Regions from separate parts of the Streptomyces sp. NPDC101178 genome, predicted to be linked through region 1. Evidence: riboswitches for the same ligand, from Rfam matches in the RefSeq annotation. Region 1 holds a riboswitch; each other region holds the start of a gene.
What was found. Region 1 has a riboswitch for cyclic di-AMP ahead of ACIRR8_RS14855 (LysM peptidoglycan-binding domain-containing M23 family metallopeptidase). Riboswitches for the same ligand answer to the same signal wherever they lie in the genome.
Positions count from the first base shown of each region.

Region 1 (3,139 bases):
GGGCCGGCACGCTGTCCTCCGCCAGCGCGTGCAGGACGCGGCTGTGCTCGGCGGTGCGGTCGACGATGGTCGAGCGGTACATGGTGATCATGCGCTCGCTGCCCTTGCCGTCGGCCAGGATCGACCGCAGCTGCTCGATGTTCCCGTCCCGCACCAGCCGCCAGAACTCGGCGCCGTCGGCCGGGTCGGAGAGCGGAATGCTGACATTGCGGACACCGGCCAGCTCGATGTCGTACCCGTCGAGCTGATGGTCGGCGGAGTTGCGGAAGTCGAAGACGGTGTGCAGCCCGAGCCCGCCGAGGAAGAGCGCGTCCTCGGCGGTGGCGTGCGCCAGGTGGCCGCTGCGGTAGAGCCGGCCGAAGGCGGTGTGCCGCCCGTCCGTGGTGGGAAGCCCGCCCACGTCACGGAAGTTGCGGACTCCGGTCAGTGCGGTCTCGGTCGGCGGGACCTGCGGCACCTGCTGCGTCACGGTGGCTCCTGGAATCTCTGGCGTCGGCGCGGCTCTCCGGCGAGGGCGCTCCTGTGACGATACGACATCGGTTCACCAGGCAACCATCGGCTGGCTGACGGTGCGTCAGGGGTCCCGCCGGGGGCATGTCCGTATTGGTGCATTTCGCAGAACATGCCCCGCTAATGGGGGAGATGGGAATCCGCGGGTGAGCGGGATCATATCCGTGACGGACGGTGGCGGTGGCTCCGAGGCGTTTTCCCGGTATCCGCAAGGAAAGCCAAGATCCGTAATCCACGGAGTGTGACGGGAAATCCGGATCGAAATTGAATCGATGATTCCGGGGCGGAACCGACGGCTTGTTCCTGTCGTCCCGACTCGTTTACGGTCACCGTCAATCCGGACGGACCGCCTAATCCTGCCGCCGCCCGGAATTCGCACCCACCCACTCACGTGTGGCAGGAGCGGGGGAACCAGGTAAGCCGCCGGCCCGGAGCGATCCGGACCGGCTCGGGGTGAAGTCGCCATCCGGCGGCCGGGCATCTCCAGCCCGAACCCGACAGCTCACCTCGCAGGCGCCGGAGAGGAACTTCCCCATGCCCGCAAAGGGTAAGCACCGCCGTCCCAAGTCCGGCCCGATCCACCGCGGCGTCCTCGCCGCGGGCACCGGCGGCGCCGTACTCGCCCTCCCGCTGTTCGGCGCCACCGGCGCCCACGCCGCGGAGAAGGCGGCCCCCGCCGTCAAGCCCGCCGCCGCCTCGGTCGCCGCCCAGGCCGCTCCGCAGGCCGCGCCCGCCACGGCGAAGACCACCGCGAAGACGTACGCCGTCGTCTCCGGCGACTACCTCGCCAAGATCGCCTCCGAGCACCAGGTCAAGGGCGGCTGGCAGAAGCTGTACCAGGACAACCGCTCGACCGTCGGTGAGAACCCGAGCCTGATCTTCCCGGGCATGAAGCTGACCCTCGGCGCCAAGGCCACCGGCTCCGCCGCGCCTTCGGAGGCCAAGAAGTCCGCTCCGGCCCCCAAGGCCGCCGCGCCGAAGAAGGCCGCCCCGAAGAAGGCCGCGCCGGCCCCGAAGGCGGACACCATCTCGGCCGACGAGTCCGACGCCGCCGCCGAGTCCGGTGCCGCCACGCAGACCGGCTCCTCCGAGGCCACCGGCTCCGGCTGGACCGCGCCGCTCGACAACGCCAACGTCACCACCCAGTACCGCGCTTCCGGCGCCAGCTGGTCCAGCGGCTACCACACCGGCTCGGACTTCCAGGCCTCCTCCGGCACCCCCGTCAAGGCCATCGGCCCGGGCACCGTGGTCTCGGCCGGCTGGAGCGGTTCGTACGGCAACGAGGTCGTCATCCAGCACGAGGACGGCATGTACTCCCAGTACGCCCACCAGTCCTCGCTGAGCGTCTCCGCCGGCCAGACCGTCACCGGCGGCCAGCAGATCGGCCTCTCCGGCTCCACCGGAAACTCCACCGGCCCGCACCTCCACTTCGAGGTCCGCACCGGCCCCGGCTACGGCTCCGACGTCGACCCGGTCGCCTACCTGCGGCAGCACGGCGTCTCCCTCTGACCCGAGGGCGAGAAGAAGTGAACGAGGGGCGGTGCGCGGCGGCGCACCGCCCCTCCACTTATTCCGGCTTTACCCAAATCTGACCAGGTGGTCTATGTCACCACCCGTCAACCCCTTATTACGGTCGCGTAGGTCACATTGAACGGTGCAGGATATGGGCTTGTGGCAGACGATTCGAGAACCCAGCAGCAGAACATCATCGGGTCGTACGCGGCGATCGGGGATAGTTTCACCGAGGGCGTCGGCGACCCTGGACCCGACGGCACCTTCGTCGGCTGGGCGGACCGGTTCGCGGTGCTCCTCGCCGACCGGCTCCCGGCCCCCGACGCGGCGACGAACCCGGACGACGAGACCCGGCACGGCAATTTCCGTTACGCCAATCTCGCCGTGCGCGGACGCCTCCTCGACCAGATCGTCGCGGAGCAGATCCCCCGCGCCAAGGAACTCGCCCCCGACCTGGTCAGCTTCTGCGCGGGCGGCAACGACATCATCCGGCCCGGCGCCGACCCCGACGACCTGGCCGAGCGGTTCGAGCGGGCCGTCGCCGACCTGACCGGGGCCGTCGGCACCGTCATGGTCACCACCGGGTTCGACACCCGTGGCGTTCCGGTGCTGCGCCACATGCGCGGCAAGATCGCCACGTACAACGTGCATCTGAGGGCCATCGCCGACCGCTACCGGTGCCCCGTGCTCGACCTGTGGTCGCTGCGCTCGGTCCAGGACCGGCGTGCGTGGGACGCCGACCGGCTCCACCTGTCGCCAGAGGGCCACACCCGGGTCGCGCTCCGCGCCGCCCAGGTCCTCGGCCACGACGTGCCGGCCGACCCGGACCAGCCGTGGCCGCCGCAGGCCCAGCGCACGCCCTTCGACGCGCGGCGCGACAACGTCCAGTGGGCGCGGGAGTACCTGGTGCCGTGGATCGGCCGGCGGCTGCGCGGCGAGTCGTCCGGCGACCACGTCGCGGCGAAGCGGCCGGACCTGCTGCCGCTGTAGGGGTCAGGGGCCGAGCAGCGGGAGCGTACGCCGGGACGGGCCCGGCACCACCGGCCCGCCCGGCGCCGGGCCCGCGCCGAACCCGGCGGGTATCCGCTCCAGCACACCGCCCGCGAACACGTCGTAC
Region 1 covers NZ_JBIWOZ010000004.1:564,826-567,964, reverse strand. The annotation lists gene ACIRR8_RS14860 (tyrosine-protein phosphatase) at 1-469, opposite strand, end outside; cyclic di-AMP (ydaO/yuaA leader) riboswitch at 881-1,041, shown strand; gene ACIRR8_RS14855 (LysM peptidoglycan-binding domain-containing M23 family metallopeptidase) at 1,045-2,019, shown strand; gene ACIRR8_RS14850 (SGNH/GDSL hydrolase family protein) at 2,182-3,012, shown strand; gene ACIRR8_RS14845 (STM4011 family radical SAM protein) at 3,016-3,139, opposite strand, start outside.

Region 2 (3,139 bases), on a different contig from region 1:
GGCAGCGTGAATAGAGCCCTCGGAAATTGCTTCTCTTTGTATACGGCGCGCTTGTTAATGACGGGCACCCGCGATGTTTACGCCGTGTTGCGAAGAACTCACGCGTGGCGGTGGCGCCGCCCGACGGCCGGGCCTGTCCGGTCGGCGCAGCCGGTGCGCGCCGGCGGCCCGCTCCGCGTGCAGGGCGGTGAGCGCCCTGGCCCGTTCCGCGTCGCCGCGCGCCACCGCGTCCACGATGGCTCCGTGCTCGGCCCAGGAGTCGACCGGGCGGGCCGGCTGCTCGACGGCGTACATCCAGGCGATCTTGTACCGGAGCTGGGTGAGCAGGGCGATCAGGCCGGGGCTGCCGGAGGCCTGGGCCAGGGTCTCGTGGAACCAGCCGCCCAGTGACCGCAGATCCTCGCCCTCACCGCGGCGGGCCCGCTCCTGGCCCAGCCTGACCAGGCCGCGGAGCACCTTGAGGTGGGCCTCCGTGCGGCGCTGGGCCGCGCGGGCGGCGCCGAGCGGCTCCAGGAGCATCCGCACCTCCAGCAGGTCGGCGGCCTCCTGCTCGGTGGGCTCGGCGACACAGGCCCCGGCGTGCCTGCGGGTGGTGACGAAGCCTTCGGACTCCAGGGTGCGCAGCGCCTCGCGGACCGGGACGCGGGAGACCCCGTACCGGCGGGCCAGCAGCTCCTCGGTGAGGCGGCTGCCGCGCTCGTAGACACCGGAGACGATGTCGTCACGGATTGCCGTGCATACCGAATGCGCGGGAATGCGCATGTCCGAACCTCCGCCTTCATCCCCGCGAAACGCGGCCGGCCGACGCCTGTTCCGTGACTCTAAGGCAATCTTCCGCAATTTCCGATGGCAGGCCCGAATTGATGGATATCTTCTGGCCAAAGGTCGGGGGCGGAGGGGATCGGTCCGGGCATTCCCGGCGCACGGCCGAAGGCCCCGGCGGGAAGCCGGGGCCTTCGGGAGGAGCGGTGGTACGCGGTCGGGTCAGACGTTGACGCCGTGCGAGCGCAGGTAGCCGACCGGGTCCATGTCGGAGCCGTACTCCGCGGTGGTGCGGGCCTCGAAGTGGAGGTGCGGCCCGGTGGAGTTGCCGGTGGAGCCGGAGAGGCCGATCTGCTGGCCGGAGGTGACCGACTGGCCGACGGAGACGCCGATCGAGGAGAGGTGACCGTACTGGGTGTACGTGCCGTCGGTCATCCGGAGCACGATGTTGTTGCCGTACGCGCCGCCCCAGCCGGCCTCGACGACCGTGCCGGCGCCGACCGCGACGACGGAGCTGCCCGAGGCGGCGCGGAAGTCCACGCCGGAGTGGCTGCCGGAGGACCAGAGCGCACCGCCGGACTTGTAGCCGGTGGTGACGTAGGAGCCGGCGACCGGGAGGTGGAAGGCGTTGAGGCGGGCACGCTCGGCGGCGCGGGCCGCGCGGGCCTCCTCCTCTCGGATCTCCTCGGCGCGGGCCTCGGCCTTGCGCTGGGCCTCCGCCTTGGCCTTGGCCTTCTCGGCCTTCGCCTTGGCCTTCGCCGCCTTGGCCTTGGCTTCGGCGGCCGCCTTGGCCTTCGCCTTCGCGACGGCTTCGGCCTGCCGGTGCTGCGCCTGCGCCTGGGCCTCGATCTGCTCGGCGATCGTGGCGTCGAGGGCGATGGCCTGGGTGAGTCCGGTCTCGGCGGCCTTCGGGGTCTCGGAGTCGGCTGCGGCGGCCGGGGAGGCCAGGGCGCCGAGGACACCGGTCGTGGTCAGGGCCGCGACGCCGGCGACATGAGCGCCGCGGCGCTTCAGGCGGCTCGGGGCACGGTGCTTCCCGGTGGCACGGGTGAACGCCATGGAGGTGCTTGATCCTTTCCTTCCTTCTCGCCTACCGGGTTAGCTGACGGGTTCGGAGCAGGAAGGTCTCCTACGGAGCTCCGCGCCGGTTCGCGGCACGGGGTTCCGATTCACCCCAGGGACTGCGTGTGGGTCCCCGGCTCCCCAGGCTCGCGCCTGACGGGGACTCGGCGATGGCTGCCCGGCGCCGCGGATGCGGCATACGGGTGACGGACAGCCGGGCCGACGCTAGACAAGGCGGCCGTCCGTCACCAAACGGACAGGGGGATTTGTCGCGCATCCCACAGGGCGTAGAGGGATTTACTTCAGCAAGACATGAAGAAAGGAACCAAGCGGACAAAAGGGAGAACCCCGGCGAATTACTCCTCGCTGGGGTTCTCTCCGTCCTGGTGTGTGCCGACGGTGTGTCAGCCGCTGACGACGGTCACCTCTCCGATGCCGAGCGCCTTCACCGGCTCCGCGATCTGTGCCGCGTCGCCGACGAGGACCGTGACCAGCCGGTCCACCGGGAAGGCGTTGACCACGGCAGCGGTCGCCTCCACGGTGCCCGTCTCGGCGAGGCGGGCGTACAGCTGGGCCTGGTAGTCGTCGGGCAGGTGCTGCTCGACCTGGTCGGCCAGCGTGCTCGCGACCGAGGCGGCCGTCTCGAACTTCAGCGGGGCGACGCCCACCAGGTTCTGCACGGCCGTCTCGCGCTCGGCGTCGGTCAGCCCTTCGGCGGCCAGCGTCCGCAGGACTTTCCAGAGGTCCTCCAGCGCCGGGCCGGTGGACTCGGTGTCAACCGAACCGCTGATGGCGAGCATCGCCGCGCCGCCCGAGTCGGGCCCGGTCGAGCGCAGGACCTGGGTGAAGGCGCGTACCCCGTAGGTGTAGCCCTTCTCCTCGCGCAGCACCCGGTCCAGCCGGGAGGTGAGCGTGCCGCCCAGGCAGTACGTGCCGAGCACCTGGGCCGGCCAGACGCGCTCGTGGCGGTCGGCGCCGATGCGGCCGATCAGCAGCTGGGTCTGGACGGCGCCGGGACGGTCCACGATGACCACGCGGCCGGCGTCGTCGGCGGTGATCGGCGCGACCGGGCGGGCCTGGGCCGTGTTGCCGGACCAGTCGCCGAGGGTGTCGGCGAGCAGCGCGTCCAGGTCGATGCCGGTGAGGTCGCCGACGATGACGGCCGTCGCGGTGGCCGGGCGGATGTGGGCGTCGAAGAAGGCGCGCACGGCGGCGGCGTCGATCCGCCGCACGGTCTCCTCGGTGCCCAGGCGCGGGCGGGACATCCGGGCGGTGGCCGGGAACAGCTCCTTGGAGAGCTGCTTGGCCGCGCGCC
Region 2 covers NZ_JBIWOZ010000010.1:114,710-117,848, reverse strand. The annotation lists gene ACIRR8_RS27000 (GntR family transcriptional regulator) at 55-762, opposite strand; gene ACIRR8_RS26995 (M23 family metallopeptidase) at 985-1,821, opposite strand; cyclic di-AMP (ydaO/yuaA leader) riboswitch at 1,836-2,004, opposite strand; gene ACIRR8_RS26990 (M16 family metallopeptidase) at 2,229-3,139, opposite strand, start outside.
Region 2: linked by a shared signal. The riboswitch ahead of ACIRR8_RS26995 (M23 family metallopeptidase) and the one ahead of ACIRR8_RS14855 (LysM peptidoglycan-binding domain-containing M23 family metallopeptidase) in region 1 are both predicted to bind cyclic di-AMP.

Region 3 (3,139 bases), on a different contig from region 1:
TCATCGCCGTGCTCTGGACCTGAGGGATCTGAGGGACCTGAGGGACCTGTGAGGCGCCCCGGGGTGCCCCGGGGCGGCCGCTTGGAAGCGACCGCCCCCTCGGCGCTACGCCGGACGCACGCTGCCGTAGATCGGCATGGAGTAGATCGACTCCTCGCGGACGTTCGCTCCCGGCTTCGGCGAGTGGATCATCATCCCGTCGCCCTTGTAGATGCCGACATGGCTGATGTCGTCGTAGAAGAAGACCAGGTCCCCGGGTTGGAGGTCGGACGTGGCGACCCGCGTGCCCACCTTCACCTGGTCCCAGGTGGTCCGGGGCAGCGTGACGCCGGCCTCCCGCCAGGCCGCCTGGGTCAGCCCCGAGCAGTCGTACGAGGACGGGCCCGACGCCCCCCACACGTACGGCTTCCCGATCTGGGCGCGCGCGAAGGCCAGCACCTTCTCGGCCTTGGCGGAGTAACCGCTGCCGGCCCCGGTGCCCGTGCCCGTACCGGACCCCGGACTCGTCCCCGTACCGCTGCCGGAACCGGAACCTGAGTCGCTGTCTCCGCCGGACTCCTTCGCGGCCTCCTCGCGCGCCTTCCTCTCCGCCGCCTCGCGCTCCTCGCGCTCCTTGGCCTCGGCGGCCTGGCGGGCGGCGAGGCGCTCGGCCTTCTCCTTGGCCTCGGCCTCCTTCTTGCGCTCCAGCTCCGCCAGCCGCGCCTTCTCCTCCGCGGTCAGCCGCGCGAGCAGGGACCGGGCCTCGGTGAGCTTCGTCTGCACCTTCTGCTTGCTGGAGCGGAGCGTGGTCTGCGCCTCGGTGAGCGACTCCAGGCTCTGCACGGCCTCCGCCCGCTTCTTCGATGCCGCGGCCTGCTGCGTACGGAAGTCGTCGACGGCCTTCTGCTGCCGCTCGGTCGACCGGCTCATCAGCCGGCTCTGGTCGAAGTACGCCTGCGGGTCGTCCGCCAGGAAGAAGGTGGCGGTCGGCGCGATGCCGCCGGTGCGGTACTGCTCGGCCGCGAAGGCGCCCAGCTCCCGGCGGGCCTCGTTGATCTTCTCGGTCCGCTTCGCCACGTCGGAGAGCAGCGTGTCGACCTTGGTGCGCTGGGCGGTGGAGGCGGCCTTCGCCCGGTTGTACTGCTGGGTCGCGCTGCCCGCCTGCCGGTAGAGCTCGTCGACCTTCTTCTGCACGTCCTCGATGGCCGGCTTCGGCTCGGCGGGGGCCGCGGTCGCGCTCTGCGTGGAGAGCAGCGTCACCGAGGCCAGCGCGGCCGTCGTGAACCCGACGGCAGGGGTGGTCGTGCGCACCTTCGTGCGCGGCTTGCGATGCGATGCCAAGACCGGCATCTCCTTCCGTGGACCGCCTACCGGGTTAGCTGTCGGGTTCGGACGGAACGGAAGGCTGTCCTACGGTCCGTTGTGCGAGGGTACGGACCGATTCACCCCGGTTGTGCGTGTGGGTCCCCGGTTCCGAACTGCTGGGAGGCAGCACGGATTCGGCAGAGGTGGCCGTGAGACGCGGTTCGTCTCAGGGAGATTACGGATCACCTGACCGAGCACGCTAGCCAACCGGTGGTACCGCTGGGAAGGAGGATGAGCGATATGCCCGATACATTTTCGTGACCTTTCCGGATCCGGGTCCCCCGCACCCCCTCCGACCGGGCCTTCCTTCACGGAACGTGGACGTCCGCTCTCCGTGCGTACGGCCGGGAACGGTCCCTTCCGGGTCCCATCCGGGCCGCTTCCGGCCTTCGGCGGAAGGTTGTCGGTGCGGCCGCCTAGACTCGGGAGGCGATGAGCAGCCTCTTTGACGACAACTTCCTGACCGGCCTCCAGTCCTCGGAGGACGGCCCGCCGCCGCCCCCCGAGGACCACGCACCCGAAGCGGTGCCGGAGGGGCTCTTCGAGGGCGTCTACGACGCGCCTCCGCCGCCGCGCGAGGGGTATTACCGCGACGGTCACCCGCGCCCGGTGATCGACTCCGCCGCGCTGCTCGACGGGCTGAACACCGAGCAGCGCGCAGCCGTCGTGCACGCCGGGTCCCCGCTGCTCATCGTCGCCGGCGCCGGCTCCGGCAAGACCCGCGTGCTCACCCACCGCATCGCCCACCTGCTGGCCGAGCGCGGCGTGCACCCGGGGCAGATCCTCGCGATCACCTTCACCAACAAGGCCGCCGGCGAGATGAAGGAGCGCGTCGAGCAGCTGGTGGGCCCGCGCGCCAACGCCATGTGGGTCATGACCTTCCACAGCGCGTGCGTCCGCATCCTGCGCCGCGAGTCGAAGAAGCTCGGCTTCACCTCGTCGTTCTCGATCTACGACGCCGCCGACTCCAAGCGCCTGATGGCCCTGGTCTGCCGCGATCTCGACCTGGACCCCAAGCGCTACCCGCCGAAGTCCTTCACCGCCAAGGTCTCCAACCTCAAGAACGAGCTCATCGACGAGGAGACCTTCGCCGGGCAGGCCGCGGACGGTTTCGAGAAGACGCTGGCCCAGGCGTACGCGCTCTACCAGGCCCGCCTGCGCGAGGCCAACGCGCTGGACTTCGACGACATCATCATGACGACGGTCCACCTCCTCCAGGCCTTCCCGGACGTCGCCGAGCACTACCGCCGCCGCTTCCGGCACGTCCTGGTCGACGAGTACCAGGACACCAACCACGCCCAGTACACGCTGGTACGGGAGCTGGTCGGCCCGTCCGGAGAGGCCGCCGACGCCCCGGCCGAGCTGTGTGTCGTCGGTGACGCGGACCAGTCGATCTACGCCTTCCGCGGCGCCACCATCCGTAACATCCTCCAGTTCGAGGAGGACTACCCGGACGCGAAGACGATCCTCCTGGAGCAGAACTACCGCTCCACGCAGACGATCCTCTCCGCCGCCAACGCGGTCATCGAGCGCAACGAGAGCCGCCGCCCGAAGAACCTGTGGACCAACGCCGGCTCCGGCGCCCGCATCACCGGCTATGTCGCGGACACCGAGCACGACGAGGCGCAGTTCGTCGCCGAGGAGATCGACCGGCTCACCGACAAGGGCGACGCCAAGGCGGGCGACGTCGCCGTCTTCTACCGCACCAACGCCCAGTCCCGCGTCTTCGAAGAGATCTTCATCCGCGTCGGCCTGCCCTACAAGGTCGTCGGCGGCGTGCGCTTCTACGAGCGCA
Region 3 covers NZ_JBIWOZ010000005.1:78,153-81,291, reverse strand. The annotation lists gene ACIRR8_RS16095 (hypothetical protein) at 1-23, shown strand, start outside; gene ACIRR8_RS16090 (NlpC/P60 family protein) at 106-1,329, opposite strand; cyclic di-AMP (ydaO/yuaA leader) riboswitch at 1,328-1,494, opposite strand; gene pcrA (DNA helicase PcrA) at 1,777-3,139, shown strand, end outside.
Region 3: linked by a shared signal. The riboswitch ahead of ACIRR8_RS16090 (NlpC/P60 family protein) and the one ahead of ACIRR8_RS14855 (LysM peptidoglycan-binding domain-containing M23 family metallopeptidase) in region 1 are both predicted to bind cyclic di-AMP.